2 regions of the Kribbella sp. NPDC051587 genome follow, and region 2 is predicted to be linked to the other one. Evidence: riboswitches for the same ligand, from Rfam matches in the RefSeq annotation. Region 2 holds a riboswitch; the other holds the start of a gene.
The links. A riboswitch is a leader RNA that binds a small molecule or an ion and turns the genes downstream of it on or off. The one in region 2 is predicted to bind S-adenosylmethionine.

Region 1: it holds a riboswitch for S-adenosylmethionine, as region 2 does, so the genes downstream of both, ACIA49_RS32190 (aminotransferase class V-fold PLP-dependent enzyme) here and thrC (threonine synthase) in region 2, are expected to answer to the same signal.

What each region holds. Positions count from the first base shown of each region.
Region 1 is NZ_JBITDE010000011.1:259,523-275,071, forward strand. It holds gene ACIA49_RS32170 (DNA translocase FtsK 4TM domain-containing protein) at 1-1,858, opposite strand, end outside; gene ACIA49_RS32175 (DUF6351 family protein) at 1,939-4,029, opposite strand; gene ACIA49_RS32180 (DinB family protein) at 4,084-4,614, opposite strand; gene ACIA49_RS32185 (VOC family protein) at 4,655-5,023, opposite strand; SAM riboswitch class IV at 5,122-5,235, shown strand; gene ACIA49_RS32190 (aminotransferase class V-fold PLP-dependent enzyme) at 5,252-6,616, shown strand; gene ACIA49_RS32195 (prolyl oligopeptidase family protein) at 6,636-8,687, opposite strand; gene ACIA49_RS32200 (alkaline phosphatase D family protein) at 8,771-10,297, opposite strand; gene ACIA49_RS32205 (fatty acid desaturase family protein) at 10,485-11,552, shown strand; gene ACIA49_RS32210 (fatty acid desaturase family protein) at 11,609-12,679, shown strand; gene ACIA49_RS32215 (hypothetical protein) at 12,688-13,530, shown strand; gene ACIA49_RS32220 (LacI family DNA-binding transcriptional regulator) at 13,484-14,515, opposite strand; gene ACIA49_RS32225 (ribonuclease J) at 14,540-15,549, opposite strand, start outside.
Region 2 is NZ_JBITDE010000009.1:221,299-236,847, forward strand. It holds gene ACIA49_RS29035 (amidase) at 1-1,014, opposite strand, end outside; gene ACIA49_RS29040 (DUF3263 domain-containing protein) at 1,162-1,467, shown strand; gene ACIA49_RS29045 (LytR C-terminal domain-containing protein) at 1,470-2,060, shown strand; gene otsB (trehalose-phosphatase) at 2,057-2,890, shown strand; gene ACIA49_RS29055 (hypothetical protein) at 2,856-3,323, opposite strand; gene ACIA49_RS29060 (DNA-3-methyladenine glycosylase family protein) at 3,379-4,317, shown strand; SAM riboswitch class I at 4,425-4,568, shown strand; gene thrC (threonine synthase) at 4,582-5,850, shown strand; gene ACIA49_RS29070 (ubiquitin-like small modifier protein 1) at 5,847-6,122, shown strand; gene ACIA49_RS29075 (VOC family protein) at 6,169-6,549, shown strand; gene ACIA49_RS29080 (alcohol dehydrogenase catalytic domain-containing protein) at 6,554-7,546, shown strand; gene ACIA49_RS29085 (hypothetical protein) at 7,543-8,766, opposite strand; gene ACIA49_RS29090 (dihydrodipicolinate synthase family protein) at 8,934-9,884, opposite strand; gene ACIA49_RS29095 (mandelate racemase/muconate lactonizing enzyme family protein) at 9,893-11,011, opposite strand; gene ACIA49_RS29100 (LLM class flavin-dependent oxidoreductase) at 11,129-12,094, shown strand; gene ACIA49_RS29105 (Lrp/AsnC family transcriptional regulator) at 12,091-12,537, opposite strand; gene ACIA49_RS29110 (TIGR03619 family F420-dependent LLM class oxidoreductase) at 12,631-13,470, shown strand; gene ACIA49_RS29115 (nucleoside deaminase) at 13,467-13,889, shown strand; gene ACIA49_RS29120 (DinB family protein) at 14,231-14,785, opposite strand; gene ACIA49_RS29125 (inositol monophosphatase family protein) at 15,365-15,549, opposite strand, start outside.

The DNA.
Region 1 (15,549 bases), on a different contig from region 2:
GCCGGAACCCGAACGCCGCCAGGTCGTCGTACCGCATGTCCATCTCGCGGACGACCCACTGCAGCGCCTCGGCGGCCTTCTTGGCGTTGGTGATGATCGGCGTGATCAGGTGCGGGATGCCCTCGTAGCTGTTCAGCTCGACCCGCTTGGGGTCGACCAGGATCATCCGCACCTCGTCCGGCGTGGCCCGCATCAGCACCGAGGTGATCAGCGAGTTCACGAACACCGACTTACCGGATCCGGTCGCACCGGCGACCAGCAGGTGCGGCATCTTCGCCATGTTGGCGACCACGAAGCCGCCCTCGACGTCCTTGCCCAGCCCGGCCACCATCGGGTGGTGGTCGTTGCGGGCGGTCGCCGAACGGATCACGTCGCCGAGGCTGACGATCTCCTTGTCGGTGTTCGGGATCTCGATGCCGATCGCGGACTTGCCGGGGATCGGCGACAGGATCCGGACGTCGGCCGAGGCGACGGCGTACGCGATGTTCTTGGACAGCGCGGTGACCTTCTCGACCTTGACCGCGGAGCCGAGCTCGACCTCGTACCGCGTCACTGTCGGGCCGCGGGTGTAGGCGGTCACCTGGGCGTCGATGCCGAACTGCTCGAACACCTCGGTGAGCCGGTCGACGACCGCGTCGGACGCCTTGGTCCGGGCCTTGTGCACCGAACCGGGCTTGAGGATCTGGCCGTCGGGAAGCGTGTAGGTGATATCGCCGGACAGGCTGAGCTGCTCGACGCGCTGCGGCATCGGGGTGTGCGGCGGCGGCTCCGGCGGCGGCGCGTCGGTCACCTTGAAACTCGGCTTGGCAGGCGCGGCGGCCTCGGCCTCCGATGCGTCGACGTCGTACGCGTCCTCGTCCGGGACCGGTGCGACCTTCGGCTTGCGGCCGCGCTTGGAGATCTCGCGGCCTTCGAGCACCGGTGAGTCGTACGGCTTGAGCAGCGGCTCGCCGTCGTCCTCGAGCGCGGCCTTGGCGCGGCGCTCCTTACGGGTCAGCCGCACGGTGTCGTCGGTGGGCGCCTCGTGAGCGGGCGCAGCCTCCTCCGGCAGCTCGGTCCGGCCCATCAGTACGTCGAACGCCGCGCGCACCCGGACCGGGATGGCGTAGATCGCCGTCCCGGTGATGATCAGCAGTCCGAAGATCGACAGCAGCACGAGCAGCGGAGCGGCGACGTACTGGGTGAGGAGATCGGAGAGCACGGCCGAGACGGCGTACCCGATCGCGCCACCGGCGTCGTGCAGCGGGGCGTCGTTGGGGTTGCTGGGCCGCGGGATGCCGTTGGCGATGCTCACCAGACCGAGCACGCCGAACGTCAGCAGTGTCCAGCCGATGACCTGACGGCCGGCGGGTCCGTTGCGTTCCGGGTTGCGCAGAGTGCGGTAGGCCATCGCCAGCAGGAGCAGCGGGACAGCCCAGCCGACCATGCCGACGCTTTCGCCGACGACGGTCCGGACGCCCTTGCCGACCGCGCTGGGCATCTGCCACCAGACCGAGGCGGCGACCACGATCGCCAGCGCGATCAGCAGCAGGCCGGCGCCGTCACGGCGGTGCTCCGGGTCCAGGTCGCGGGCACCGTTGCCGATCCCGCGGACCATCTTGCCGAGCAGGTGGGCGATCCCGATCCACAGCTTCACGATGCCGCGGCCGATCGCCAGCATGGCGGCCGCGAAGGGCCCCGGTCCACTGTTTTTGGGTGTGCTGGTCCGCGCAGCGGTACTACCACCGCGTTTGGAACTCTGCCCACGCTTCTGGGCGGCTGACGTACGGGAGCGTCCACCGGAAGCCGTTCGGGCCGTACTCGGCCGTTTGGCTGCCGACTTCTGCGCCCGCGCCGGGGAAGACGTGCGGGTCGCCATATCCAGCAGGCTACCTCCAATACCACTCGAGTCTCACGTGTCACACGCCGATCACGCTGCCCCATCCGTAGCGTCACGGCTCAGAAGGATGGCCACGTCCCACTGGGACGCTGCTGACCGAGGCCTGGTGCCTTCCAGTCGCAAACACCCTGCGGGAAGGCCCTTCGGAGGGCACCCCACTGGGTCGCGGTGAACTTGGCCTTGTAGTCGGACGGTGACAGTGGGCGCAGTCGGCACTTGATGACGTCGTTGGCGACGGATGCACCGGCTACCTGGCGCGGTGCCGGCCAGACGGGGTACAGGGTGTTGCAGCGCGTCGTACCGATGCCGTTGACCTGCTTCTCGGCGATCTTGGTGCCCTGCGGAGTCCAGCAGGCTTCGACGAGGGACGACGGCTTGTTGCGAACCAGCCGCGCATGCGCCGAGCCCGGGCCGTTGTCGGCGTCCATGGCGTCCATCCACTGGTCCAGCGCCTTCAGAGCGGACAGAACGACCGGATTGCTGCTGTTGAAGCCGGCGGTCGACTCACCGGACTGCACCAGCATCACCTGGTTGTCCGCGTCGCCGTTGGCCTTGATCAGCCGCTGCCGCAGTGAGAACGAGTGGAACATCAGGTGGATGTCGCCGTTCGGCAGTTCGTCCAGGTACTGCCGGTAGTCGATGATCGGCGTGTTCGCCAGTCCCCCGCCGCCGTTGAGCAACTGTCCGGTCCGGTACGCCGTTCTGATCGCCGACGGATCGGCGACCGTGCGACCGGGGACGAAGTTGGCGTCGGCGTCGAATCCGCCGATCGCGCGGTTCAGGTCGACGAACTGGGCAGCGGTGATCCTGCCCGCGTTGAGCGCGGCCAGACCGTACTGGATCCCGACGTTGTCGAGCGGCCGCCGCAGCACTCCCGCCGCGTTCTTGCCCCAGATGTTGACCTGATGGTCGTAGACGTCGCACCGAGCACCTGACGGGTTCGCCACCGGGTCGTACCGCTGCTGCACAGGAAGTTGCTCAGGGCAATAAACCCGCGGATCGATCCGGCGGCCGGCGGCGGCCAGGTTCGCGATCGTCCCGACCTTGCCGAACCCCGCCGCGGCCTGCTTCTCGGCATCGCTCCAGCCGTCGGCCGACCGGAAGTAGTGATCGAGCAGCAAGGCGTCGGTGATCGTGTGCAGCGTCGCGAACCCGACCTCGGGGAACACACACGAGGCGACGATCCCGTCGAGCAGGCCCGGGTAGTTGTCGGCGATCTGGAACACCTGGTACGAACCGCCCGAGCAGCCCCAGCCGATGGTCTGCCGCGGTACGCCGATCGTCTCGACGATGTGCTCGCGCGTCATCGCCATCGTCTCGGCGGCGAGCACCCCGTTGCAGTTCACCCCGAACACGTTCAGGGTCGACGAGGCAACGGCGTACCCGCGACCCAGCAGGACGTCGTCGTTGATGCCGCCGGTGGCACTCCCCTGCTGGTACCAACCGCCGGGGCAGCCACCACCGAAGGTGTAGATGAGTCGGCCGTTCCAGCCCGACGGCGGCCGCAGCGCGCTCGGCGCACCCTCCGCGCGATCGTGCAGGACGGCGTACTCGTAGATCGACCGGTTGATCACCCCGGTCTCGACGCGGACGATGTACGGCACCCGCCGCCCGTCCGACGTGGTCGTCGTGGCCAGGTCGGCGGGTTTCGTTGCCGGAAGCACCTTTAACGACCGGTCGACCGTCGAGCGGTACAGGTAGTCGACGCGGGTCGGCACCGAGCAGTCCGGCCCGGTCGCCGGACCGAGCTTGACCTTCGCGAGCGTGACGAAGCCGGCCGTCCCGCAGATGTACGGCGTCTCGTGCGGCCCGGCCAGCATCGGGCCGGAGCGCGGGTAGTTCGTCAGGCCGAGCCGAGCCTCGCCCGCGGTCACCGTGTTCCTTCCGATGACCAGACCCCGGACCAGACCGACCAGTCGGCCAGCGGTCCGGGTGAAGGCGTCGGTGACGTCACGACCGTTGAGCTCGACGGTGACGTTCTCGAGGTTACGACCGGTGATGCCGATCAGCGCATTACCGTCGCTGACGAAGTCGGGCCGCGGCGTCGACAGCACCTCGATCCGAACGCCGTACGCAGCACTCGCCGGCGCGACAAGCAACGCGGTGAGCACCGCGAAGACAAGCGCGACGAGGGCGGCCGGACGCTTCATGGCAGGAAGTTGACCACAGCGCCCGGGCCATCGGAAGGGTTGTTACCAGATCGATCAGGCTCCGGTGGTGCCGTCGAGTTGTTCGCGGAGCAGGTCGGCGTGGCCGCAGTGGCGGGCGTACTCGCCGACCAGGTGGATGTAGATCATCCGGAGCGTCGACTCCGTGCCGCCGAACTCGAAGCGCTCGTCGAACGATCGGCCGGCCGCCGCTTCGTCGGACAGCTTCCACTCCGCGATCAGACTCTGGTACGCCGATTCCGCGTCCGCCGGATCGATGATCTCGAAGTCGGCGTCCTTGCCGAACTCGGGCGCGAACAGCGGCTCGGCCTTCTCACCGGCCGCGAAGTGGATCCGGAACCAGATCCGCTCGACCTTGGTCAGGTGCCGGATCAGGCCGAGCAGCGACAGGTTCGACGGCGGCGACGGCCGGCTGGCGAGCTGCTCGGCGGTCAGACCGGCGCACTTGTGCAGCAGCGTGGTCCGGTAGAAGTCCAGATAACCGCGCAGCAGCTCGGTTTCCGGTGCCGTCAACGAGCCTTCGGGCCGCTCAACCACGGGTGCGGTCCACGCCGCGATGTCGTTCATCCCGCCATCCAACACGTCGTACCGGACGACCGCGAATCGATTACGGGTTGACCGGCGGCGCCCAGCCCGGCCGAGGGATCAGACAGAACGGATGACCGGCCGGATCCGCGTAGACCGCGCCGCTCAGATGCCGAGCCCCCAGGGCAATGACGGCCGCCCCGGCCGCGTCGACGTCGTCCACCATGACGTCGAGGTGCATCTGCTGTGGCTGGGCAGGATCGGGCCAGCGCGGCGGGCTGTGATCCGCCGCACGCTGGAAGGCGAGCCCGGAGGTCCGGTCGTTGTCCGCCACGACCACCCAGTCGTCACTGCGGTAGGTGATCGGTTTGCCGAGCACCGCGGCGTAGAACTCGGCCAGCCGCAATGGATCCGGGCAGTCAATAGCGAGGTGGTGCAGTCGTCCGATCACGCCTCATCCCTCCGTGTCGTCCCACGATGTGTTTGTCGATCTCACTGATCGAGATTGGGGCTGGCGCGTTCGTGGCCCGTTCGTTACCGTTCTCGGCAGGTCATGAGCGCCAGCGTCAAGCCCCGGCTCGCTGGCCGGCAACCCTCCTCCGCGGTGGGGTGCCCCGGGTGAAGACCAGGCCGTGCGGATACGCCGTTCGGCAAGTGCGGACTTCCCGGGAGCGAAGCCATGTCGATCCTCTCCATCCTCGAGCCGGCCAGCAGCACCACCCCCCGTGCGGCGGTCACCCGGCTCAGCACCGGCACCATCCCCGCCACCGTCGGCTCGGACCTGCTGGTCCCGCTGGCCGACGGCCGCGTGACGGACTACGCCAACTTCGACCACGGTGCGAGCGCGCCGTGTCTGGAGTCGGTGCGGGCCAGCGTCGAGGCGGCCCTGCCGTCGTACGCGTCGGTCCACCGTGGCAACGGCTACGCCTCCCGCATCACCACCCAGTGGTACGAGCGGGCGCGCGCCGAGGTGCACAGCTTCGTCGGCGCCCGTGCGGACGACCAGGTGATCTTCACCCGCCAGACCACCGATGCGCTCAACCTGCTCGCGCACGCCGTACCGGCCGACGCGACCGTGATCGTCTTCGAGTCCGAGCACCACGCCGCGCTGCTGCCCTGGGGCGAGGAGCGTACCGTCCGGCTGGCTGCCCCGGCCTCGGCCGGTGAGGCTGTGACGGCCGTCGCCAACGCACTGCGGACCGCTCCGGAGGGACCGCGCCTGGTCGTCGTCACCGGCGCCTCGAACGTGACCGGTGAGATCTTCCCGATCGCCGAGCTCGCCGCCGTCGCCAAGGCACACGGCGCCCGGATCTGCCTGGACGCCGCGCAACTCGCGCCGCACCGCATCGTCGACATCGCCGACCTGGACGTCGACTGGGTCGCGCTCTCCGGTCACAAGCTCTACGCGCCGTACGGCGCCGGTGCGCTGATCGGCCGCGCTGACTGGCTCGACGCCGCCGACCCCTACCTGTACGGCGGCGGCGCGACCACCTCGGTCACCGGCGACGGCGTGGTCTGGGCGACCGGTCCGTCCCGCCACGAGGGCGGCTCCCCCAACGTGATCGGCGCGATCGCCCTGGCCTCGGCCTGCGCGACGATCAGCCGCAACCGCGACGCGATCGAGCAGCACGAGCGCAGCCTGCTCGCCCGGCTCCGCACCGGACTGGCGCAGATCGCCGACGTCACGACGTACTCGATCTTCGGCGCCGAGGCCGACCGTGTCGGCACGGTCTGCTTCACGATCAAGGGTCTGAGCTCCACGCTCGTCTCCGCCGCTCTCAGCGCGGAGTACGGCATCGGAGTCCGCGACGGCAAGTTCTGCGCGCACCCGCTGGTCGGCCACCTGCTCGCCGACGCACCCGAGCACGGTACGGCGGTCCGCGCCAGCCTTGGTCTCGGCACGACCCGCGAGCACGTCGACCGGCTCGTCGGCGCAGTGCGCACCCTGGCCACCAACGGGCTGCGCGCGGAGTACGAGGACACCGACCACGGCTGTCAGCCGGCCGATGACCCCCGTGACCTCCACGCACCCCGCATCTGGTGACACAGCAGTCCTAGAGCTCCTACTGCTCAGGAGTCTTGAGTCCTACATGGTGAGCAGCGAACGCCAGTAGGTCCGCCCACTCCGCTGCGATCATCGCGGCGGGTTTGCCGAAGCCGTGACCGGTGTTGACCTCCACTCGGGTCAAGACGGGTTCGGCCGCGGACTGGGCATGCTGCAACGCAGCGATGAACTTGTGACTGTGCAACGGGACGACCCGGTCATCGTGGTCACCGGTGACCACCAGCGTGGCCGGGTACGCCGTACCGTCCTGCACTCGATGCAGTGGCGAGTAGGCCAGCAGGTCCTCGAACTGCTCCGGGTTGTCCGGATGCCCGAAGTCGGAGGCCCACGCGGCACCCACCGTGAAGAGGTGGAACCGCAGCATGTCCAGTACGCCGACTCCCGGCAGCGCGACCTTGAACAGGTCCGGCCGCTGCGTCATGGCCGCGCCGACGAGCAGTCCGCCGTTGCTGCGACCGTGGATGGCCAGCTGCGCCGGAGTGGTCACGCCGGTGTCCCGCAGGTGCTCCGCGACCGCGATGAAGTCGTCGAATACCTGCTGCTTGTTCTTGAGCCGCCCGGCGTCGTGCCAGGCGCTCCCGTACTCACCGCCGCCGCGGAGGTTGGCGATCGCCAGCACTCCCCCGGCCGCGAGCCACGCCGGCCAGCCGGGCTTGTAGTCGGCCAGGATCGAGATGCGGAAGCCGCCGTACCCGTAGAGGAGTGCTGGGCGCGGTGCGCTGAAGTCGAGGTCAGAGCGAGTGATCAGGAAGTACGGGACGTCGCCGGCCACCTGGCGCGTGACGATCACCGACGGCGACTCGTAACCACCAGAGCCACGGACGAGTTCGGGCAGCGCTCGCACTGCGCCGGTCGACGCCGAGACGACGTACGAGACCGTCGGGTCGGTAGTGGTCGACAAACCGATGAAGAGCTCGTCGTGCTTGGTACTGCCGTTCAGAGCAAGCACACCACCACCCTGTACGTCGACCACCTGCGCACCGGAGCCATCGAGCGCGTAGAGGGTCAGCACGGGCTGGGCGTCGACCAGCGTGATGGTCGCCAGCCCTGACGCCGTACCGCGGACAGCCTGCAGCGTGTCGGGCCCCTCGGGGATGAGGTCCGTGAAGGTGCCATCCAGCGACGCGAGCACCACCCGGCCACGGGACGCATCGCGGTCGGTCTGCAGCACCAACTGGTCACCGGACATCCGGATGAAGAAGATCTCGTCGACGAGCTCGTCCACCACCTTGATCGGCTCACCGAGACCGTCAGAGGTGATCGGGTAGACCCACAGCCGCGACGCGGGGTCGGTGCCGGCGTTGATGTGCACAACGACGTACCGGTCGTCGTCGGACACCTCCGGGCTGATGAACAGCCGGTCGTCCTCGGGGAACGCCAGGACCAGTTCGTCGTCGGACTGCGGCGTACCGACGCGGTGCAGCTTCAGCTGCCCACCAGAAAGCGTCTTCGTCTCGGTGCCCTCACTGCGCCCACTCGTCGGGTAGTGCAGATACAGGTACGACGAACCGTCGGGCAGCCACGTGGCCTCGCAGAACTTCGCCTCGGTCACCACGTCGTCCACCGGATCCCCAGTGGCGATGTCGAGCAGCCGGAACGTCGTCCAGTCGCTACCGCTCTCGTTGATGCCGTAGGCAAAGTACTTGCCGTCCGGGCTCACAGTGAACGTGCCCAGTGAGTCGGTGCCGTCCTCGGACAGGGTGTTCGGGTCGATCAGGACCCGGCCGCTGTCCAGCAGTTCCTCGAGGGACTCTGCGACGTACACGACATCCTGAGCCTGAGTGCCGTCGTTGCGGCCGACGAAGTACCAGCCGCTCTTCTTGGCCGGCACTCCGGCCCGCGGCCGGGCCAGGATCGCGGACAGCGTGGTCTGGAACCACTCTCGCTCCGGATAGCCGGTCAGCTCGGCCTGAGTGAACGCGTTCTGCCGGTTCACCCAGTCCTGGGTCTCGGCGGAGTCAGGGTCTTCCAGCCAACGGTAGGGGTCGGCGATCGCGTGCCCATGCAGCGTTTCGACCACATCGTCGCGGCGGGTGTCCGGAGCAGTCATGCACCAAACCTACGTCGTACCCAGGGCCTCCGGTGGGCGGCATCCCGCACAGGCGCCGGAGGCCACTGGGTACGACAGGGCCCTTAGTGGCGGGCCGGATTGATGTCCTTGGTCCACAGGACCTTGCCGAACAGGTCCCGTAGTGACGCGGTGAACACGCCCGTGTGCGGATCGATCTCGACATGGCCGAAGAACTGGTTGCCACCGCTCGGCGGCTGGTTCGGGAAGTCGGCCGCCTTGACGAACTCCGCCTTCGGTCCGAACGTCGGGTCCAGCGCGTTCGGGCCGAACGTACCTGCGTTCACCGGACCGGCCACGAGCTCCCAGAAGGGGTCGAAGTCGGTGAAGGCGGCCCGCGACGGGTCGTAGTGGTGTGCAGCGCAGTAGTGCACGTCCGCGGTCAGCCAGACCGCGTTGCGCACCTTGCGCTTCTTGAACTGGCTCAGCACCCACGCGATCTCGTGCTCGCGGCCACCGGGTGCACCGGCGACGCCGTTCGCGACCGCCTCGATCAGCGGGCCGTCCGGCACCAGCAGTCCGAGCGGCATGTCGCTGGCGATCACCTTCCAGGTGGCCTTGGACGCGGCCGCCTCGCGGACCAGCCACTCGGCCTGCTCGGCGCCGAGCATCGCCACCGGTCCGACCGTGTCCGGTGTCGGGTTGGCGCCACGGTAGGTGCGCATGTCGAGGCAGAAGACATCGAGCAGCGGACCGTAGCTGACCTTGCGGTAGATGCGGTTCCGGCCCGCGGTGTGCACCATCGGCAGGTACTCGAGGAACGCTTGCCGGGCTCGGGCCGCCAGGACGTCGACCCGCCGCTCGGTGTAGCGCACGTCATCGAGGATCTCGCCCGGGTACCAGTTGTTCAGCGTCTCGTGGTCGTCCCACTGGCTGACGATCGGTACGTCGGCGTACAGGTCCCGCACGTTGTGGTCGAGCAGGTTGTACTTGTAGCGGCCGCGGTACTCGGCCAGCGTCTCGGCGACCTTGGAGACCTCCTCGGTCACCACGTTCTTCCAGACCGTGCCGTCCGGGATCGCCACCGAGGCCGCGATCGGCCCGTCGGCGTAGATGTTGTCGCCGGAGTGCAGGAAGAAGTCCGGCCGGGTCTCGTGCATGGCCTTGTACGCGATCATGCCGCCGAGGTCCGGGTTGATGCCGTAGCCCTGACCGGCGGTGTCCCCGGTCCAGACGAACGACAGGCCGCGATTGCATCCCGGCGTACTGAAGGTGCCCTCGAGCGACTCACCGCGGCGGCCGTAGGCGTCCTCGAACGCGATCCGGTAGTCGTAGCGCTGCCCGGGCCGCAGGCCCCGCAGCAGCACCTGCGCGGTGTAATCCTGGTCCGGTCCGGTGATCGGCCCGTGCAGGCGGACGGCGCGGTCGAAGCGGCCGTGGCTCGTCAGGTCGACAACCATCCGGGCCTTGCGATCGGTGCGCGACCAGACCACGGCAGAGTTCGCTGACACATCGCCCGACATGATCCCGGACGGCAGTGCGGGCCGGTCCCGCCGTACGACGTTGGGGGCCGCAGCGGCGACGCCTGGCACAGCCAGGGAAGCACCGGCGGCAGTGGATGCAGCCAAGAGTTGGCGGCGACTCAATTTCATACGGCAAGCCTGATCCGGCCGGATGGCCTCCGCGTGAACTGGCGGTGATCGGTTGGCGCGGCGCGGGACTCGCCTTGCGAAGGGTTGCCTTACGTGGTTCCGTTGGGGCCAACAGCCACAGTTGTGGCGCTGCCCAGGACCTGGTGGCGCATCGACACGATGTACTACCGGACCGGGGTGTCTCCTTTTGTCACAGCTCGTCGCGGACAGTAATCCGCAACAGCGCTTCACGAACCTCTACACCGATCTCGCTCGCACAGTCCGCGAACTAGGCCTGTTGCGCCGGCGGCAGGGCTACTACTGGGTCCGCATCGCCGCGGTCCTGGTGGCCTTCGCCGGGGTCTGGGTGGGGGTCGGACTGCTCGGCAACTCGTGGTTCCAGCTCCTGATGGCCGGCGCCTTCGCGCTCGTGCTGACCCAGGTCGCGTTCCTCAGCCACGACAGCTCGCACCGGCAGATCTTCGAGTCGGCCAAGTGGAACGACTGGACCGCGCGGCTGCTGGCCGGCGGCCTGATCGGGATCAGCTCCGCCTGGTGGAAGTCGAAGCACAGCCGGCACCACGCCGCGCCGAACCAGCTGAACCGCGACCCCGACCTCGACATCGGCGTGATCGCGTTCACCCCGGACCAGGCCGCGAAGCGCACCGGCTTCCAGGCCTGGCTGACCGCGCGCCAGGGCTGGCTGTTCTTCCCGCTGCTGACGCTCGAAGGCCTGAGCCTGTACGTCTCGAGCGTGGGACACGTGTTCCGCCGGGGCGCGAGCAAGATCGAGCGGGTCGAAGGCGCCCTCGTGCTGAGCCGGATCGGCATCTACCTCGGTCTGCTGTTCTTCCTGCTCCCGCCGGGTAAGGCCTTCGCCTTCCTCGGCTTGCAGCTCGCCGTCTTCGGCGTCTGCCTGGGCGGCTCGTTCGCACCGAACCACAAGGGCATGCCGCTGGTCCCGGCGTCCATGAAGGTCGACTTCCTGCGCCGCCAGGTGCTGATGTCGCGCAACATCCGCGGCGGGCTGTTCACCGACTGGGCGATGGGCGGGCTCAACTACCAGATCGAGCACCACCTGTTCCCGAGCATGCCGCGGCCGACGCTGCGCAAGGTGCAGCCGATCGTCCGCGAGTACTGCGCACTGCACGGGGTGAACTACACCGAGGTGTCCTTGGTGGCGTCGTACAAGATTGTCGTGGACTATCTGAACAACGTGGGGCTCCGGGCACGCGATCCGTTCCAGTGCCCGCTGGCCACGGCCTACCGAGGGTAGGCACCAACCTTTGCCCGCCCGACCACGCTGGTCTACCTGAGCGCACACGGAGTGTCATGAGCGATCTCGATCCTGGGCGTGTGCGCCCTCAGCAGCAGTACGCCAGTCTGTACACGGACCTGCTCCGGACCGTGCAGGAGCTCGGGCTGCTCCGCCGGCGCCGTGGCTACTACTACACGCGGCTGAGCCTCGTCGGCGTAGCGCTGGTGGGTGTAGCCGCCGGCGTCCTCGTGCTGGGTGACTCGTGGTTCCAGCTGGTGATGGCCGCAGTTCTGGCGCTGGTGCTCGTGCAGGTGGCGTTTCTGAGCCATGACAGCGCGCACCGGCAGATCTTCGCCTCACCCGCGCACAACGATTTGACGGCTCGGGTGCTGTCCGGCGGCGTGCTGGGGATGAGCGTCAGCTGGTGGCGGACAAAGCACAACCGCCACCACGGTGCACCGAACCAGGTGGACAAGGATCCGGACGTGCAGATGAAGGTGCTCGCCTTCTCGCCGGACGACGTCGTACGACGCAAGCCGCTCGGCAAGTGGCTCGCTGCGCGGCAGGGGTGGTTCTTCTTCCCGTTGCTGATGCTGGAGGGCGTCGCACTGCACGTGTCGAGCATCCGGCACCTGATGCGGCGAGACGCGAGCCGCATGGAGCGCATCGACCTCGCAGTGGTGCTCACCCGGCTCACGGTGTACGTCGGCGCGGTGTACCTGCTGTTGCCGGTGGAGAAGGCCACTGCCTTCCTGGGATTGCAGCTGGCGATCTTCGGCCTGTTCCTGGGTGCTGCGTTCGCACCGAACCACAAGGGCATGCCACTCGTGCCGGCCGGGATGAAGCTCGACTTCCTGCGCCGCCAGGTGCTGACCTCGCGCAACATCCGCGGCGGCGTCCTGACCGACTTCGCCATGGGCGGCCTCAACTACCAGATCGAGCACCACCTCTTCCCCAGCATGCCCCGGCCGACCCTGCGCCGCGTGCGGCCGATCGTCCGCGAGTACTGCGAACTGCACGGCGTCGACTACGCCGAGGTCGGTCTGTTCTCGTCGTACCGGATCGTCATCGGCTACCTGAACAACGTCGGGCTGCGGGCCCGCGACCCGTTCCAATGCCCGTTGGCGGCCTCACTGCGTGGTTAAGTGGCCCTATGGGGTTGCTGTGTGCGCTTGCTGCTGCGGTGGCCTATGGACTGGCGTCGGTGCTGCAAGCCGCGGCCGCGCGGAGTACTCCGGATGAGAGTGCGCGCGGCGTCCTCCGCGTAGTCGGGCAGTGGCGGTTCCTGGTCGGCATCGCGATGGACCTGCTCGGCTTCGGACTTCAGATGGTCGCCCTGCAGTCGCTGCCGTTGTTCGTGGTGCAGGCAGCGCTCGCAGCGAGCCTCGCGGTGACCGCAGTGGCGGCACGGGTGCTCGGCGTACGGCTTGGCACGAAGGAGTGGTCAGCGGTCGCCGCCGTCTGCACTGGGCTTGCGCTGCTGGGGATGTCGGCCGGCAGCGAAGGCAGTACGCCGGTCAGCCACGGGTTCCGGTTGTCGTTGATCGGGGCAACGATCGTCCTCGGCCTCGCCGGACTCGCGACGAGCCGTGCACCGCAGCGGCTGCGCGCTCCCCTGCTCGGCCTGGTCGCAGGACTCGCGTTCGGCGTGGTCGCGATCTCAGGCCGGATCATCACCGACTTCCACCCACTCAAGCTGCTCGCCGAGCCCGCCCTCTACACCGCGGTCGTGAGCGGCGCACTCGCCATGTACTTCTACGCCTCAGCCCTACAGCGCGGAGGCGTCACGATGGCAACAGCCATGCTCGTCGTCGGCGAGACCGTGTTCCCCGCACTGGTCGGACTGATCGCGCTCGGCGACCACTCTCGACCCGGGTACGGCGTCGTCGCGGTCGGCGGTTTCCTCGTCGCAGTCACCGCCGCAGTCGTCCTGGCCCGGTACGGCGAGATTACGACGCCGGCGGAATCTCTCCCGAGCCACGAATCGTCAGCTTGACGGGCACCCGAACGGTCCGGCCCGGCCGGTGCGGTTCGGGAAGCCGCTCGGTCATCAGCTGAATCGCCGTACGGGCCATGACGTCAGCCGACTGAGCAACCGCGGTGAGACCCGGCTTGAGCAGGTCGCCGAGGGCCAGGTCGTCGAAGGAGACGAGCGCGACCTGATCACGCCGACCGGCGAGACCGCGCAGAACCTCGGCGGTCGTCATGTTGTTGGCCGACAGCAACGCCGTGGCCGGCTCCGGCCGGTCCAGTACGGCGGACAGTGTGATGCCGATGCCCTCCGTGGTGGGCTCGGACAGGTGCACGAGGTCTTCGTCGACGTCGATGCGGTGCCGGGCCATCGCGGCCCGGTAGGCGACCACGCGCTCGCGGGCGGTGAAGATCCGCTCGTCGTCACCGAGGTAGGCGATCCGGCGATGGCCCTGGCGGACCAGGTGGTCGATCGCCTGATCGATACCGCCCGCGTTGTCGGCCAGTACGGCGTCCGCCTCGATCCCGTGCGCGGGGCGGTCGATGGTGACGACCGCCATCCCCGCGTCGACGTGCGGCGCCAGGTACTCCTGGGTCTCCCCGATCGGCGCCATGATCAGCGCGTCCGGACGGCGCGCCACGAACTCGAGACAGACGTCGCGCTCGCGCTCGGGGTCCTCGTCGGTCAGACCGATCATCACCACGGAGCCCGACGAGCGGGCCCACAGCTCGACCGCGCGGCCGAGCGAGGCGAAGAACGGGTCACCGATGTCGCGGATGACGACCGCGATCGTGCCGGTCTTGCCGCGGCGCAGCATCCGGGCCGACTCGTTCGGCGTGTAGTTCAGATCCTTGATCGCGGCCTGGACCTTGGCGGTCAGCTCGGGGCTGACGTTCGGCTCCTCGTTGACCACGCGCGACACCGTCTTCAGTGCCACCCCGGCCCGGGCCGCGACCTCCTTCATCGTGGGCCGGCGCTGGCCCGTTCCGTTCACACCGTTGAGGCTCATCGCCGGCTCACTCTCTGCTCTGTCCTAGCTCTGCACGACGACCGGGATGATCATCGGGCGGCGGCGGTGGGTGTCGCTGACCCACTTGCCGACGACCCGGCGGATCACCTGCTGCAGCTGGTACATGTCGTCCACGCCGCCACCGATCGCCTTCTCGATCTCCGCCTCGATCTTCGGCTTGAGGGTGTCGAAGACGGTGTCGTCCTCGGCGAACCCGCGTGCCTGGATCTCCGGTCCGGCGGTCAGCTTCCCGGTGACGGAGTCCATCACGGCGATCACCGAGATGAACCCCTCGTCGCCGAGAATCCGCCGGTCCTTCAGCGAGGTCTCGGTGATGTCGCCGACCGTGGAGCCGTCCACGAAGACGTAACCGCACTCGACCTTGCCGGCCACCACGGCCTTGCGGTCGATCAGGTCGACCACCACACCGTCCTCGACGACGACCACGTTCTCGCGCGGTACGCCGGTCTGGATGGCCAGCTCGGCGTTCGCGTGCAGGTGCCGGATCTCGCCGTGCACCGGCATCACGTTGCGCGGCTTGACGATGTTGTAGCAGTAGAGCAGCTCGCCCGCACTCGCGTGACCCGAGACGTGCACCAGGGCGTTGCCCTTGTGGATCACGTTCGCGCCGTGCCGGGTCAGCCCGTTGATCACCCGGTAGACCGAGTTCTCGTTGCCGGGAATCAGCGACGACGCCAGTACGACGGTGTCGCCGGGCTGGATCTGGACGACGTGGTGGTCGTTGGCCGCGATCCGGGACAGCGCCGACATCGGCTCGCCCTGGGACCCGGTGGAGACCAGCACGACCTGCTCGGGCGGGTAGTTCTCCAGCTCGCGCATGTCGATCAGGGTGTCACCGGGCACGGTCAGGAAGCCCAGGTCGCGGGCGACCGCCATGTTGCGCACCATCGAGCGGCCGACGTACGCGACCTTGCGGCGGTGCTTCACGGCGGCGTCCATGACCTGCTGGACGCGGTGCACGTGCGAGGCGAAACAGGCCACGATGATGCGCTGGTTCTTCGCCTTGGTGAAGA
Region 2 (15,549 bases):
GAAGAGCTCCTGGCCGAACCACTTGAGCTCCACGTCCGCATGGGCGCGGTTGAAGGCGATGAGGTCGTCCAGCGTCTTCGGGCCGCCTGGAACGCGAGTGGCCAGGTAGGCCGCCATGTCGATCTTCATCTCGTGGGCAAGCACGTTGAGCTGGTCCTCGTCACCACCGGGAGCCGGAAGCGAGAGGTGGTCGACCAGAGTGGCGCCACAGCGGCTGAGGAGCTCCAGTGCCTGCTCGGTGACCCGGTCCAGGCCGATCGAGTACCCCCACAGCGGACCACGCGGTACGCCGATGCGGACGTCGCTGAGGTCGTCACCGCGACAGTGCTCGGTGTAGTCGGTCCCGCCACCTGTGAGCACGGTGAGCAGGGCCGCGGACTGCATGACCGTCTTGGTCATCGGACCGGCGGTGTCCTGCGAGTGGGAGATCGGAATGATGCCCTGCTGCGGGATGAGACCCACTGTGGGCTTCAGGCCGACGATGCCGCTCAGAGCGGCCGGACAGACGATCGAGCCGTTGGTCTCGGTGCCGATGGCGAAATCGGCGAGTCCGGCGGCCACTGCGACTCCGGAGCCGCTGGAGGAGCCGCCCGGAGAGCGGTTGAGTGCATACGGGTTCCGGGTGAGGCCGCCGTACGCGCTCCAACCGGAGGAGGACGCGGAGCCGCGGAAGTTCGCCCACTCGCTGAGGTTGGTCTTGCCGAGGACCACACAGCCCGCTGCGCGCAGCCGCTGGATCAGGGGCGCGTCCTCTGGGGGCGGTGGTTGCTCAGCGAGCGCCAGTGAGCCGGCGGTGGTCGCCAGGCCGGCGGTGTCGATGTTGTCCTTCACCAGGATCGGGACGCCATGCAGCGGACCGCGGACGCGACCTTGGTCACGCTCCGTGTCGAGTCGGACGGCATCGGTGAGAGCGGCGGCGTTGGGCGTGCAGATGGCGTTGACCAGCGGGTCCACCTCACGGCTCCTGGCCTGCAGCTCTTCCACCAGCGCCTGGCTGGAAACAGTTGAGCTCACCCTCTGATCCTGCCAGAGTTGCCCCTGCCCGGCCGCCCGCGTACGACACGCTCCGTGTCGTTCCACCGGTGAATGACATTGCTGTTGTTCGGCACGTAGAGTGGAACGCGGACGGACGATCACCGACCGCACAGGAGTCAGCAGCAGATGGACAGCGCCAACGCCAGCTCTTCCGAGCCCGCCGAAGCCGCGCCAGTGGTTGCCGGGCTTTCCGAGCGTGATGGACAGATCCTCGCCTTCGAGCGGCACTGGTGGAAGTACGCCGGCGCCAAGGAGCAGGCGATCCGGGACCAGTTCCAGATGTCCGCGACGCGGTACTACCAGGTTCTGAACGCGCTGATCGACCGGCCCGAAGCCCTGATGCACGACCCGCTGCTGGTGAAGCGCCTGCGCCGCTTGCGCGCCGCCCGCCAACGCGCCCGCTCCGCACGTCGACTGGGTATCGAGGTCTGACGATGTCCCGCCCCAAGGGCGACAAGGGCCAGGTGCTCTCGTCCCTGGTCGCTGTGGTTGCCGTCGTCGCCATTGTCGGTGGCCTGCTGGTCCTGTTCGGTACGCGCGGCCATGAGAGCAGCGCGGACGAGCCGAAGACGACCAGTACGCCGAAGCCGTCCGCCAAGCCGTCTGGTGGGCCGTCGACGATCATCGCCAGCGTGCCGCCGCGCAAGCCGACTACTGCGCCGACCAGTGCGCCTACGACGACGGTGCCGCCCACCACTGAGCCGCCGGTGACACAGCCGCCGGCCACCCACCCGACGACGATTCCGACCGCTGAGCGGCCTGCTGCCGAGGTGTACAACAACACCCCGCGCAAGGGGCTGGCCGACCAAGTGGCCGGGCGGGCGCGACAGGCGGGCTGGACGGTGTCCGGTGTGGACAACTGGCATGGCAAGGTCGTGGAGAGCACGGTCTACTACCCACCAGGCATGGTGCAGGCGGCCAACCAGCTGGCCCGCGACCTGGGCGTCGGCCGGACCAAGCCGGCCCTGGACAACATGAAGATGGATCGCCTGACCGTGATCCTGACCTCGGACTACACCGGATGAGTACGCCGGTCATCCAGACCGACCTCGGTCACAGCGGCTGGCAGGCGATCGTCGCCGATCCGGCCAGCGCGGTGATCGCCTCCGATTTCGACGGCACCCTGTCCCCGCTGGTCGAGGACCCGGCCCGCGCCCGTCCCGCTGACGGCGCACTCGACGCACTGGCCCGGCTGGCGCGTTCGGTGCGTCAGGTGGCCATCGTGACCGGCCGCCCGGCCCTGGTCGCCACGGAGCTCACTGGCGTCACCGGACATCCCGGGCTCGGTGGACTCGTCGTACTGGGTCACTACGGCCTGGAGCAATGGGAAGCGTCCACTGGCAAGATCACCAGCGACCCGGTTCCGGCCGGCGTCGCAGTGGCGCGTCAGCGGCTCCCCGAGCTGCTGAGCGTCGCTGGTGTGCCAGACGCCTTCGTGGAGGACAAAGAGAGCTCTCTGGCCGTCCACACGCGTCGGCTGGCCGATCCGGCCGGTGCACTCGAGCGACTCCGTACGCCGCTCGCCGAGCTGGCCGACGAGACCGAGCTGCGCCTGGAGCCGGGCAACCTCGTTCTGGAGCTCCGCCCGCCCGGAATCGACAAGGGCGTCGCCCTCCGCCGCCTGCTCGAGTCGACGGGCGCACGGTCGATCCTCTACGCCGGTGACGACCTCGGCGACCTGGCGGCCTTCCGAGCGGTCGACGAACACCGCAAGACCGGTCTGAACGCCGTACTGGTCGCTACTCGTTCCTCTGGCGCGGCTGAGCTGATCGCAGCCGCCGACATCGTCGTCGACGACCCGACCGGCGTCGTCACCGTCCTCACGGCCCTTTCGGACGCGATCGCAGCCCGCTGAACGCCTGCGTCACCGTCCGGCCGATCGGCTGCACCGGCCGCTCGACGTACCCACCGTCCTTCAGGCTGGCCATCCGCTCGAACGGATTCCGCGACGCCGGACACCCGGTGAGCAACCACGAGAAGACGACGCCGACGACGTACAAGGGCAACATCGGCAACCCCAGCAAGCAGAAGTACTGCCACGAGTGCCGCTCCTCGTGCCTGACCAGCAACTCCCGGTCGAAGTAGCTCACCGGGTGCTTGCTCAGCACCACGTTCCCGATCGTGAACGCCCCGGCCACCGGGAACCCGATCCGGTACCCGTTGGCGAACAACAACCCCCGCGGCCCCCGCCGCACCGAAGCCCGCCCCACCTTCGCCACCAGCAACCCGGCAACCGTCGACAGGTTCACAAAGTTCCCCACCAACTTCACCCACTGCCACCCGGTCATACGCCTCAGTATGAGTTCTGTCGGTGGGGTGGGTAAGACTTGGTGGGTGGGATCGATGGTGCGGGTTTGGCGGGCGGGGCGGGTGGTCGATCCGCACTCGGTCATTGGTGGGTTGCGGAAGGGGCCGGGGGATCCGGCTTATGTGTACGACGGGGTGCGGCGGACTGTTTGGCGGGCTACTCGGACGCCGGAGGGGCCGGTGCTGTTGCGGTTGACGCCGCGGCAGGGGGATGTCGAGGCGGAGGCTTGGGGGCCGGGGGCCGAGTGGGTGTTGGACGGCGTGCCGGAGTTGTTGGGGGAGGCGGATAGTTGGGAGGGGTTCGAGCCGCTGGCTGAGCATCGGGCGCTGGTGGATGCGGCGCATCGGTTTCCGGATGTGCGGGTGCCGCGGACGCGGGCGGTGTTCGAGGCGATGGCGGCGGCGGGGATCGAGCAGGTGGTGACGGGGAAGGAAGCGTTCCGGGCGTGGCGGTTGCTGCTCGGGGAGTACGGCGAGCCTGCGCCGGGGCCGGGTGGGCCGGAGGGGCGGGCGATGATGGTGCCGCCGGCGCCGGAGGAGTGGCGGCTGATTCCGTCGTGGCAGTGGTTGCGTGCCGGGGTTGAGGGTCGGCGGTCGCGGGTGGTGGTGACGGCGGCGACGCGGGCGAAGGCTTTGGAGCGGACGCTCGAGTTGACGGACTCGGCCGAGATCGAGCGGCGGTTGCGGTCGTTGCCGGGGGTCGGGGTGTGGACGGCGGCGGAGGTGCGGCAGCGGGCGCATGGGGACGCGGATGCGTTCTCGTTCGCGGACTATCACGTGTCCCGCAATGTGTCGTATGCGCTGATCGGTGAGGAGTTGGACGACGACGGCTGCGCGGAGCTGATCGAGCCGTACCGCGGCCATCGCTTCCGGGTGCAGCGCCTGCTGGAGATGGCCGGCATCGGTCACCCCCGTTACGGCCCGCGGAAGTCCCTGCCGACCCACACGCCGGGCGCCACCCACCGACTTCGGTGAGAGAGGTGAGTCACGCGGTACGCGGAGGATCTCGCGGAAATGAGATGGCGTCTCGGATGCTGGAAGGTGGAAGGCGCGATCCGGACTCGATTGGGTAACCTCGGGGCAGCTCATCCAGAGGGACTGAGGGAAACGGCCCGTTGAAGTCCCGGCAACCCTCCCCGTCGAGACCCCACCCGGGGTAACTCACGGTGGAACGGTGCCAAATCCGTCCCGCCATCGAGATCCGGTGTTCGCGGGGAAGATGAGAGGGGAACCTCAGCCATGAGCCTGGCCGGATCAACAGTCGCCCACACCATCCGTGAAGGTGCCTTCGGCAACGGAACGCACCTGAGCTGTCGCGCCTGTGGGGCGAAGTCGCCGCTCGGTCCGTTCTACGCCTGTATGGAGTGCTTCGGTCCGCTCGAGGTCGGGTACGAGTACCCGACCATCACCCGCGAACAGATCGAGGCCGGTCCCAAGAACATCTGGCGTTACCAGCCGCTGCTGCCCGTCCCCGTCGACGTGGCCAGCTTCCCGAACACCGAGCCCGGCTACACCCGGCTCATCGACGCGCAGAACCTCGCCCGCGAGCTGGGGCTGCGCAAGCTGTGGGTGAAGGACGACTCCGGCAACCCGACCCACTCCTTCAAGGACCGGGTCGTGGCGACCGCGCTGAGCGCCACCCGCGAGCTGGACATGAAGGTCTTCGCCTGCCCCTCGACCGGCAACCTGGCCAACGCCGTCGCCGCGGCCGCCGCCCGGGCCGGTATCCGCTCGGTCGTCTTCATCCCGAAGGACCTCGAGCGCCCCAAGATCATCACGACGGCCGTGTACGGCGGGACGCTGGTGGCCGTCGACGGTAACTACGACGACGTGAACAAGCTGGCCTCCGAGATCGCCGGTGAGGAGGAGGGCTGGGCGTTCGTCAACGTCAACGTCCGTCCGTACTACTCCGAGGGCTCCAAGACGCTGGCCTTCGAGATCGCCGAGCAGCTCGGCTGGCGGATCCCGCAGCAGGTGGTGATCCCGGTCGCGTCCGGTTCGCAGCTGACCAAGATCGACAAGGGCTTCACCGAGCTCGGCAAGCTGGGTCTGGTCGACGCAGGCGACTACAAGATCTACGGCGCCCAGGCGACCGGCTGCTCGCCGGTGGCGCAGGCGTTCCGCGACGGCCACGACGTGGTGAAGCCGGTCAAGCCGGACACGATCGCGAAGTCGCTCGCCATCGGTAACCCGGCCGACGGTCCCTACGTGCTGGACGTCGCCCGCCGTACCGGTGGTGTGATCGAGGACGTCTCCGACGAGGAAGTGGTCGAGGGCATCCAGTTGCTCGCCCGCACCGAGGGCATCTTCACCGAGACCGCCGGTGGGGTGACTGTCGCGACGCTGAAGAAGCTGATCGCGACCGGTCAGCTCGACCCCGACGCCGAGACGGTGATCATCAACTCCGGCGACGGGCTCAAGACGCTCGACGCCGTGGCCGACCGGGTCGGCCCGAAGGTGACCATCCCCGCGTCGTACGACGCCTTCGTGAAGGCAGGCCTGCAGTGAGCGTCAGTGTCCGAGTCCCGACCATCCTCCGGCCCTACACCCAAGGCGTCTCCGAGGTGTCCGCCGAGGGTGCGACGCTGACCGAGGTGCTGGATTCGCTCGACGCGTCGTACCCGGGGATCAAGTCCCGGGTGCTCGACGAGTCCGGCGAGCTGCGCCGCTTCGTGAACGTGTACGTCGATGACGACGACGTCCGGTTCGCCGAGGGTCTGCAGACCGCGATCAAGGACGGCGGCCAGGTCTCGATCATCCCGGCCGTCGCCGGCGGCTGATCAATCCGGCAGCAGACCGTCCGGAACAGGGACTACCGTCGCCGGTATGGCGACGAAATGGACGATCGGTGGAGACGCAGCCGACCCGCAACTGCTGGCGCGGTTCTGGGCGGCTGCGCTCGACTACGTGATCGAGCCCGGGTTCGACGGCCCGGACGGCGCGGGGATCATCGACCCTTCGGAGGTCGGGCCGGCGATCGGGTTCCTCCGGGTACCGGAGGCGAAGACTGCCAAGAACCGGCTGCACCTCGACATCCGCGTCGCTGGTCCCGGCGAGCGGTCGCCGGAGTCCGCCGTACGGATGCGGGCGAAGGCTGCCGCGCTGGTGGAGCTGGGGGCGACGCAGGTGCGCGAGGACTTCTACGGCGACCAGCTCGGTCACATCGTGATGCTCGACCCCGAAGGCAATGAGTTCTGCGTAGGGTGACGCCATGCGCGCTGTGGTGATTTCCGAGTACGGCGTTGTGCCCGAGGTGCGGGAGGTTGCGGAGCCGGAGGCGGCGGCGGGTTCCGTCGTACTGAAGGTTGAGGCGACCGGGTTGTGCCGGAGTGACTGGCACGGCTGGATGGGGCATGACTCCGACATCGTGTTGCCGCATGTGCCGGGGCACGAGTTGGCGGGGACGATCGCGGCCGTGGGTGCCGGCGTCTCGGGGTGGCAGATCGGCGATCGGGTGACGACGCCGTTCATCTGCGCTTGTGGATCGTGTGCCGAGTGCCTCAGTGGGAATCAGCAGGTGTGCCCGAATCAGTTGCAGCCGGGGTTCAACTACTGGGGCTCGTTCGCGGAGTACGTCGCGATTCCGTATGCGCAGGTCAATCTCGTGCGGCTGCCGGACGAGCTCGACTTCGGTACGGCGGCCGGACTCGGCTGCCGGTTCGCGACGTCGTACCGGGCAGTGCGGCAGGTCGGGAAGGTCGAGGCCGGCGAGACCGTGGTCGTCTTCGGCTGTGGTGGAGTCGGGTTGTCGGCGGTGATGATCGCGGCGGCGGCCGGAGCGCGAGTGGTTGCCGTTGACACCAATCCGGCCGCGCTGGAGCTGGCCCGCCAGTACGGCGCAGTGGAGACGACCTCCGAGGTGGGTGACGTCGGAGCTCATGTCACCTTTGATGCGCTCGGCTCGAACGACCTTGTCCAGCAGGCGTTGCGGGTGCTGCGGCCGCGCGGTCGACACGTGCAGATCGGGCTACTGCCATCCGGCGTACAGCTCGATGTCAGTCGGCTGATCGGCCAAGAACTCCAATGGCTCGGCAGTCACGGCATGCCCGCCCACGCCTACCCCGAGATGCTCGCCCAGGTTGCCCAAGGCAACCTAAACCCGGCGGCCCTCATCACCCGCACCATCACCCTGGACGAAACCCCCGCGGCCCTTGCTGCCCTCAGTAACGGCACCCCCGCCGGCGTCACCATCATCACCCCTTAGAGGCGGATGGCGTAGATGGTTGGGGGTCGGCCGGTTCGGCCGTGTTGCTGGGTGGCGATGGGATCGGCGAGGCCGGCGCGTTCGAGGCGCTTCAACACGCGTCGGGCGGTGCGGAGTTGGACGGCCAGGTGGTCGGCGACGTCTTGGGTGGTGAGGCCGTCGGGGTTCTTGGCGGTGAGTTCGCGCATGCGCGAGAGGGTGACCGGGTTGAGGCCTACGCGACGGGCCAGCAGGGGGAGGCTTTCGGCGCCGCGGGGGATGGCGGGTTGGTCGCCGGAGAGTTCGATGACGATCTCGACGTCGTCGGACATCGACACGACGCCGGCCACGCTGCCGATCGAACCGGCGCGGCCGACCGCGCGTCGCGCCAGGGCTTCGGCTTCTGCGGCAGTGCGGCCGATGCCGAAGCCGACGTACGCCGTGCTGTGGCGGGCTGCGAGGTGGTCGAGCAGTGGCATCCGGGTGAACTGTTCGGTCGCCTGCTCGAGCAGGCCGCGGGTGGTGACGACGAGGTAGCGGCCGTCGGGGAGCAAGGCGAGGCTGCCGCCGAGGGTGATCAGGTCACCGGCCAGGGCGTCGTCGGGTTCGGGGAGCTCGACGATGCCGAGGGCGACCTGGGCGTCGCCGACGTGCTGCCCGCTGGTGGTGAGGACGAGCGCCTGCAGGGTCGAGCGGATCGAGTAGCGCGACGGAACCAGGCGGACTGACGGCATCTCGTTGTCGAGCAGGTGAAATGCCGAACCGAGACAGCTGATCGCGATCTTCGTGTCGTGCTTGTCGCGCGCGCTCCGGTGGAAGGTGACGATGTCGTCGGAGGTCAGGCCGGCCCGGTACGGGAGCACCTGGATCTGGTCGGTCGGCAGCTTGGCCTCGATCAGCGTCTCCAGGACCTCACTGCGCCGCAGGGTGTCGATCGAGAACTGCGTGACGTTGTGGCCGAGCCGCAGCAACTCGACCAACGCGCGCAGGAGGGTCGCGCCGTCGTACGAGACATACATGGCCGGGCGGCCGACGGCGCCGGCCTCGGTGGCGATCGTGTACGGGACGACGCCGGTGAAGAGCAGGGCGTCGACCTTCTCCTGGGACTGCGCGACCAGCTCGACCGTCTCGGTCTCGTGCCGGTAGGACAGCGGCAGCAACGTGGCACCGCTCGGCGGACCGGTCGCGATCACTCGCTGCACGACGTCCTCCGGGCCGACAACGCCGACCACGACCGCCATCAGCACACCCCCATGCCACGCACTGTAATGCAGGGCCAGTCGACCTCTTGACGATCGAAGCAGAGTCTTTTAGTTTCGGTCAAGACCATAATTGCCGGTACGCCGGTGAGTGGTCGGCTGCGGACGAGGTGTGGTGGAGCGATGGAGGGAGCGCGCCACCTCACTTGTCAGCTCTGCAGTGCTTCCAGAGTCGTGATGACCAGTTCGCGTTCAGCGGCAGGCAGCGAGGGGCCGTAGGGGTCGTGCGCGGCCTCCTCCGGGATCAGGCCCTCCCAGACTGCCGCCCAGATCATCCGCTGCACGTAGCCCTCGATCGGTGCGTAGAACGTGGCCGCGGCAAAGCGATCCAGCCGGTCCGACGCGGTCAGGAACGCACTGTGGTCGCCAGCATTCCAAGCCCGCAGTACGGCGACCGACAGCTCGACCTGTGCTGACGCAATCCCTACCAGGGCGGTGTCTGCACCCCACATGAACGACGGCCCGTACATGCGGTCCTCACCGGTGATGAGCAGCTTGCCCGTGTCCCGTCCGGCCCAGATGGCGTCCTGGGTGCCGATTGCCCGGTCCAGCGTCGCTGTCTTGACCCCGAGCATCGCGTCGAGGCTCAGCAGGTCCCTGATGAGCTCTGGCGGGTACGGGTACCCGCCAGCCTCTCCATGCAGGTAGAACCCGACCAGTGGCAGCCCACTCTCCACAGCCACCCGCTCATGCAGCTTTACCGCCTGTGCGTGCCCGTCTGACAGCTCTGCGAGCCCAGCCAGCGGATAGACCATCACTGCGTCCGCTCCGGCGTCTGCAGCCTGCAGAGCCATCGCTACGGTCAGGTCTGCGGCGTCGTCCAGGCTCTGCGGGGACTCTGACCTCGGTACGCCGACTCCGGCCACGATCGGAGCCGCAGTGGCCTGCCGCCAGGTCTCGAGCACCTTGGAGCGGTCCGCCGCGCTCAGGTACAGACCGCGGCCGGTGTGGGCCCACACTGCGACCCCACCGATGTCTTGGCCCGCGATAGCACCGGCGTACGCGGTCAGAGCGTCGTACGCGATGACACCGGAGCTGTCCATCGGCGTGAAGACCGCGGGGAGGACAGTGCCGCGGAGTTGTTCGACGAGCGGGTGCATGAGACCTCTCAGACGTCGTGGCCGAGGCCAGGTCGGGTGGGTACGTCGATCCAGCCCTTGCAGTCGGCAAACACACTCGGAGCCAGTGGGTCTTCCTCAACCAGCAGTGGACCGACCAGGTCGGCCGCGACGGTTGCACCCGGTACGGCGGCCGCCAGGTGGACCGCGGCCAGAGTGGCGACGCCCAGCTCCGGCATCGAGCCTATCTTCACCGCGAGACCCGCGGCCTCGGCCAAGTTCGCGATCTGCAGCGCACGGTGCAGTCCGCCGACCTTGAGGATCTTGATGTTCAGTACGTCGGCCGCACCGCGCCGTACGATCTCCAAGGCATCGTGGAGCGAGTGCATGCTCTCGTCGGCCATCAGACGGACGTCGAGCCGCTCACGCAGGCGCACCATGCCAGCCAGGTCCCAGCGGGGCAGTGGCTGCTCCAGCAGGCTCAGACCGGCCGCAGTCATCTTGGCCAGGTACGGCAGCGCGGTGGTGGCGTCGTACCCTTCGTTGGCGTCCAGGCAGACCTCTGTGTCGGCCGGGATGGCCGCACGGACCGCACGGACCAGTTCGAGGTCCTTGGCGGGGTCATGGCCGCCCTTGAGCTTCAGGTGCGAGAAACCGCGTGCTGAGTACTCAGCCGCCTCAGCAGCCATCTCGTCGAGTGTGCCGAGCCCCACCACCCAGGCGGTCTGCACCCGGGTCCGGATGCTGCCGCCAAGCAGCGCATGCACCGGCCAGCCGCTCAGACGGCCGGCCAGGTCGTACAGGGCGATGTCTAGACCGGACTTGGCCACGTTCTGGCCGCGCAGGACGCCGTCCATCACCACATGCGCACCGGCCCGGTCGAGTGGGTCGCGGCCGATCAGAGCCGGTGCGAGGTGCTCCTCGATCGCGGCGGTGACACCGGCCAGGGTCTCCCCGGTGTACGCCGTCATGGGTGACGTCTCGCCGATCCCGACCACGCCGTCGGCCGTATGGATCTCCACCACCAGGCTGATCAGATCCGTACTGACGCCACTGCTGATCTGGAACGGACGCCGGTACGGCGCGCTCACGACGCGGGTCCGGATCGCGCTGATCGGGGCGGTTCCCGGGCCGGCTGGAACGCCGACCGGATGCGATAGAACAGTCAAGGTCGGCTCCTTAGGGACACCTTCAGGCGGTTAGGGGTCGCATTCCGACACAAAAGGACTTACGGTCAAGACCGTAAATACCCCGAGTGCTCTCTGTCAACGGAAGGTGGCACCCCGATGCGGCTGGGTCTGTATCTCAACCTGTACGGCACCGATGGCGAACGGCCGCAACTGGCTGATGCGGTCGAGCAGGCGCGGCTGGCCGAGCAGGCCGGGTTCGAGTGGGTGGTGCTCGGTGAGCGGCATCTGCACCGGCCCGGGTACCACGAGATTCTCACCTCGCTCACCTGGCTCGCGGCGCACACCTCGCGGATCGGGATCGCCACGGCAGGCATCGTGGCGCCGCTGTACCAGCCCGTCGTACTGGCTGAGACGCTCGCACATCTGGACGTGCTGTCCGGCGGGCGGGTGACGGCCGGCTTCGTGCTCGGGTACCGCCCGGAGGAGTTCGCCCTGTACGGCGTGACCCAGCGCGAGCGGGTCGCGCGGTTCGAGGAGTGCCTCGAGATCGTCACGCGGTTGTGGACCGAGGAGACGGTGACGTACGAGGGCCGGTTCACCAGCATCCAGGACGCCTACCTGTCGCCGCGGCCGGTGCAATCGCCGCGGCCCCGGTTGTGGAACGGCGGCCAGGTGTCCGCCGTACTGGAACGGACCGCGCGGATGTGCGACGGCTGGACGACGTCGTTCAACCAGCCGGACGAGGTGCTCACGGACAAGATCGCCGAATACCTGGGCTACCCGCGGGGCGAAGGCACGCTCGGGGCTGAGGTCATCCTGTGCCGGGAGGGCTACGCGGCCCCGACCTCGCAGGACGCGCGCAAGGCGTTGGAAGAGCCGCTGCGCGACCTGTACGACGCCTACACCGGCTGGAAGCGGACCTCCGCCGACGCCAGCCGCTACACGCAGGGCTGGGACGACATCGTCGATCGCAGCGTGATCGGCTCGTCGGCCGAGTGCGCCGAGCGGATCGCGCACTACGAGGAGATGGGCGCGGACGGGATCATCCTCCGCATCCAGCCGCCGGGGATGTCGCAGGCCGACGCGCTCCGCGCGATCGAGGCCTTCGGCGAGCTGACCTAGGGCTTCCGTGGCCCACGGTAGGGCTGGGTCTGGGAGTACACGAGGTTGGTCGTGGTGCTGCCGAACTCGGTGAGCTCGTTGACGAGCTCTTCGAGGTGCGGCATCGAGGTCGCTGCGACCTTCAGCGTGTAGCAGTCGTCGCCGGTCGTCCGCAGGCACTCGAGGATCTCGCCGCGCTCGGCCATCAGGCGCTTGAGCGGTTCGTGCTTGTTGCCGGGGTACTTCAGCCGGACCACGGCGAGCACGGGATAGCCGACCTTCGCCAGATCCACCTCGGCCCGGTAGCCCGTGACGACCCCGAGCGACTCCAACCGCCGTACCCGCTCGGTGGTGGCCGAGGCGCTCAGGTTGACCCGCCGGCCGAGTTCGCTGAGCGACAGCCGGGCGTCGGCCTGGAGCTCGGCCAGCAGGGCCCAGTCGATCACGTCGAGAGTCTCGGTCATGATGGCAATCTACCGTTGATTCCCCGGTCTCCAGTGGCTTCTGCCGGGAGAAATCTCTTCAACCTGCACCGTTCGCCTGGATAGCCTGAGGGCGTGGAAATCGGCGTCAACGTCCCCAATTTCGGTCCCGGAACCAACCCGGCGCGGCTGCGCGACTGGGCCCAGCTGGTCGAGGGCCTCGGCTACGACCTGCTGATGGTCTCCGACCATGTCGTGATCACTCCCGACGTCGCCGCGCAGTACCCGGCGCCGTTCTACGAGCCGTTCACCACCCTGAGCTGGCTGGCGGGCATCACCTCTCGCGTCCGGCTCGGCACAACGGTCCTGATCGCGGGCTACCGCCATCCGCTACTCGTCGCGCGAATGGCCGCGAACCTCAACCAGCTCAGCGGCGGCCGCCTGGTCCTCGGTGTCGGCGCGGGCTGGGCCAAGCAGGAGTTCGAGGCGCTCGGCTCCTCGCACGCTGACCGCGGCCACGCCACCGACGACCTACTGACCACGTTGCGAACGGCCTGGGCGAACGAGGCCGACTACGGCACCGGCCGAATCCCGTTGTGGGTCGGCGGCCGCAGTACGGCGGCCATGCGGCGTACCGTCCTGCTCGGCGACGCCTGGCACCCGCTCCGCGAGCGCACCGATTGGTTGCGCGCGGCAACAACCCGTCTCCGCGAGATCGCCGACACCGAAGGCCGGCCGGTCCCCGCCTTCGCCCCGCGGATCCTGCTCCGCCTCACCGCCGGGCCGCTACCTGATGAGACCCGGGTTGCCGGTGAGGGCTCGATCGACCAGGTGCGCGCCGATTTCGACGTACTGCGTGAGCTCGGCGCTGAGAGCGTCGTACTGGATCCGTTCCAAGGCGACCCCGCCGAAACCGAACACCCCGAAACCGCCTGGCGAGACCTGGCCACCCTGAAGCAGGAGCTGAACAAATGACCTCCACTGAAACCCACCTCCGCCGAGCCATCGCCCTGGCCGCCGCCGCCCGCGAAGCCGGCAACCCACCCTTCGGCTCCCTCCTCGTAGGCCCCGACGGCCAAGTCCTCGCCGAAGCCCAGAACACCACGATCACCGACGCCGACATCAGCCACCACCCCGAACTGAAGCTCGCCGTCTGGGCCGCCCGCGAACTGAAGGCTGACGTCGCAGCCGCCACCACCATGTACACCAGCTGCCAACCCTGCGAAATGTGCACCGGCGCCCTAGCCCGCTCCGGCCTAGGCAACGTCGTCTACGCGTTGTCGGGCGACCAGCTCAACGGTCTGAAGACCACCGGCAGCTTCCCCGCCGTCCCCCAATCCGGCCCCTCCCTGTACGACGAGGCCCGCGTCCCCATCGACGGCTACTACAACTGACCCCGCCTCTCCGGTGGTCCCGTCCTCGGTGGTCACGTTCAGAAGCAGCCTTGGTGACACGGATGCTGGCCGGGATGCTCTGCCGTGGGACAGGTGGTGTCACCTGAGCGGACACCGCCTGCGGCGGCGACTGTTCTCTTGGCGCCTTCGGCGCGGTCTTCTGTGGTCCCGTCCTCGGTGGTCACGCGAAGGAGCAGCCGTGGTGACGTGGAACCTGCTTGGGATGATCTGCCGTAGGACAGGAGGTGTCGCCCGATCTGGTGCCGGAGCCAGGTCCGGTGAGCGTGACGACCGACTGTGCTGTGTCTATACGTCCTGTCCTTGTGCAGTTCTGCAGGGCGTTAGGAAGGCTGAGGTTCTCCCTCGCCGGTGAGGCCGTCGATGGATTCTCTGATCAGATCGGCGTGGCCGGTGTGGCGGGCGTACTCCTCGATCAGGTCAACGAGGATGTAGCGCAGGCTCGGCGACCTGCCGTCGGTGCTCTTCCACCGGGCGAGTTGGTCGATGCCGCCTCGGGCAAGCGCTTCGGCGACTGCGGCCCGGGACCGGTCAACGGATGCGCTCCACAGGTCGAGTAGTTGCTCGGGTGAGTCGTCCGCGGCACTTTGCCACTCCCAGTCCGGGGTGGCGTCCCAGTCGACGGTGTCCCATGGCGCTCCGAGTTCACGGTTGTGCAAGCGATGGGTGAAGTACTCGTCCTCGACCAGGGCGAGGTGCTTCAGAAGCCCTCCGAGCGTGACCGTCGACGGTGGGTGCCGACGCTGCAGTCCCGCGGCGTCCAGGCCGCTGCATTTCCAGGCGAAAGTACGACGGTTACGCTCCAGCGCCCCGAGCAAGGTATCGGCCTCGGATCCAGCGACCGGCGGCCCGGTCAGAGCGACATCGGTGTTGTCCATGGAAACGACGCTAAACGACGTTCCGGACGATGTGCGTCCGGAACCAACTCACCGGTGAAGTCCAGCCGTGGATGGTTCATCAAGCACACCCTCAGCTGCGAGGAGCACGCCTTCGCGTACCTTACCTATTAGGCCTATCGGCCGGGCGAGATCATAGATTCCTACACCGACGACTCGTACCTTCTTGCCGAGGTCGACGAGTACGGCTGGTCGGGGGCCGAGTTGCCGAGCATTTTCCGAGACATCTGGACAACGACGTACACAGCTACTTGAACATTCACAGCCTGGGGGCCCTAGTCCTCGCGCGGCCCGATCTGCTGAGACGGGAGCAGAAACTCCGAGCGAAGACCGGGCGGCGCGTAGCGGGAGATCGCCAAGAACCAGCGCACCTCACAGTCATGGATCTCAGTACGCCTGTACACGGGCGTCGGCAAGATCGTTGCCAACCTCAACGGTGGCGAGTTCGTCGGGCCTCTCGTCGCATAGAGACAACGCCAGCATCCTGGCCAGCTGGGGGCGTTTCTTGCGTCGTGGGCCTGAGCGTAGTGCCGCTCGGTGGCCCCGGAATGCGATGTGGGTCTAGAAAGTGAAGGTTTTGCGGATCTCTTCGGCGAGGGCAGGTTCGCTCGTCGCGACGAACATCTGCTTACGTTCCATGGCCTCAGTGATCTCGCTCAAACTGTTGAACCCGTAGTCGAGGTCGATCGGCGCGCCCTCGAGATCGATGGCTGTGCCACCTGCCGCATGCAAGACGTAGTGTCCTG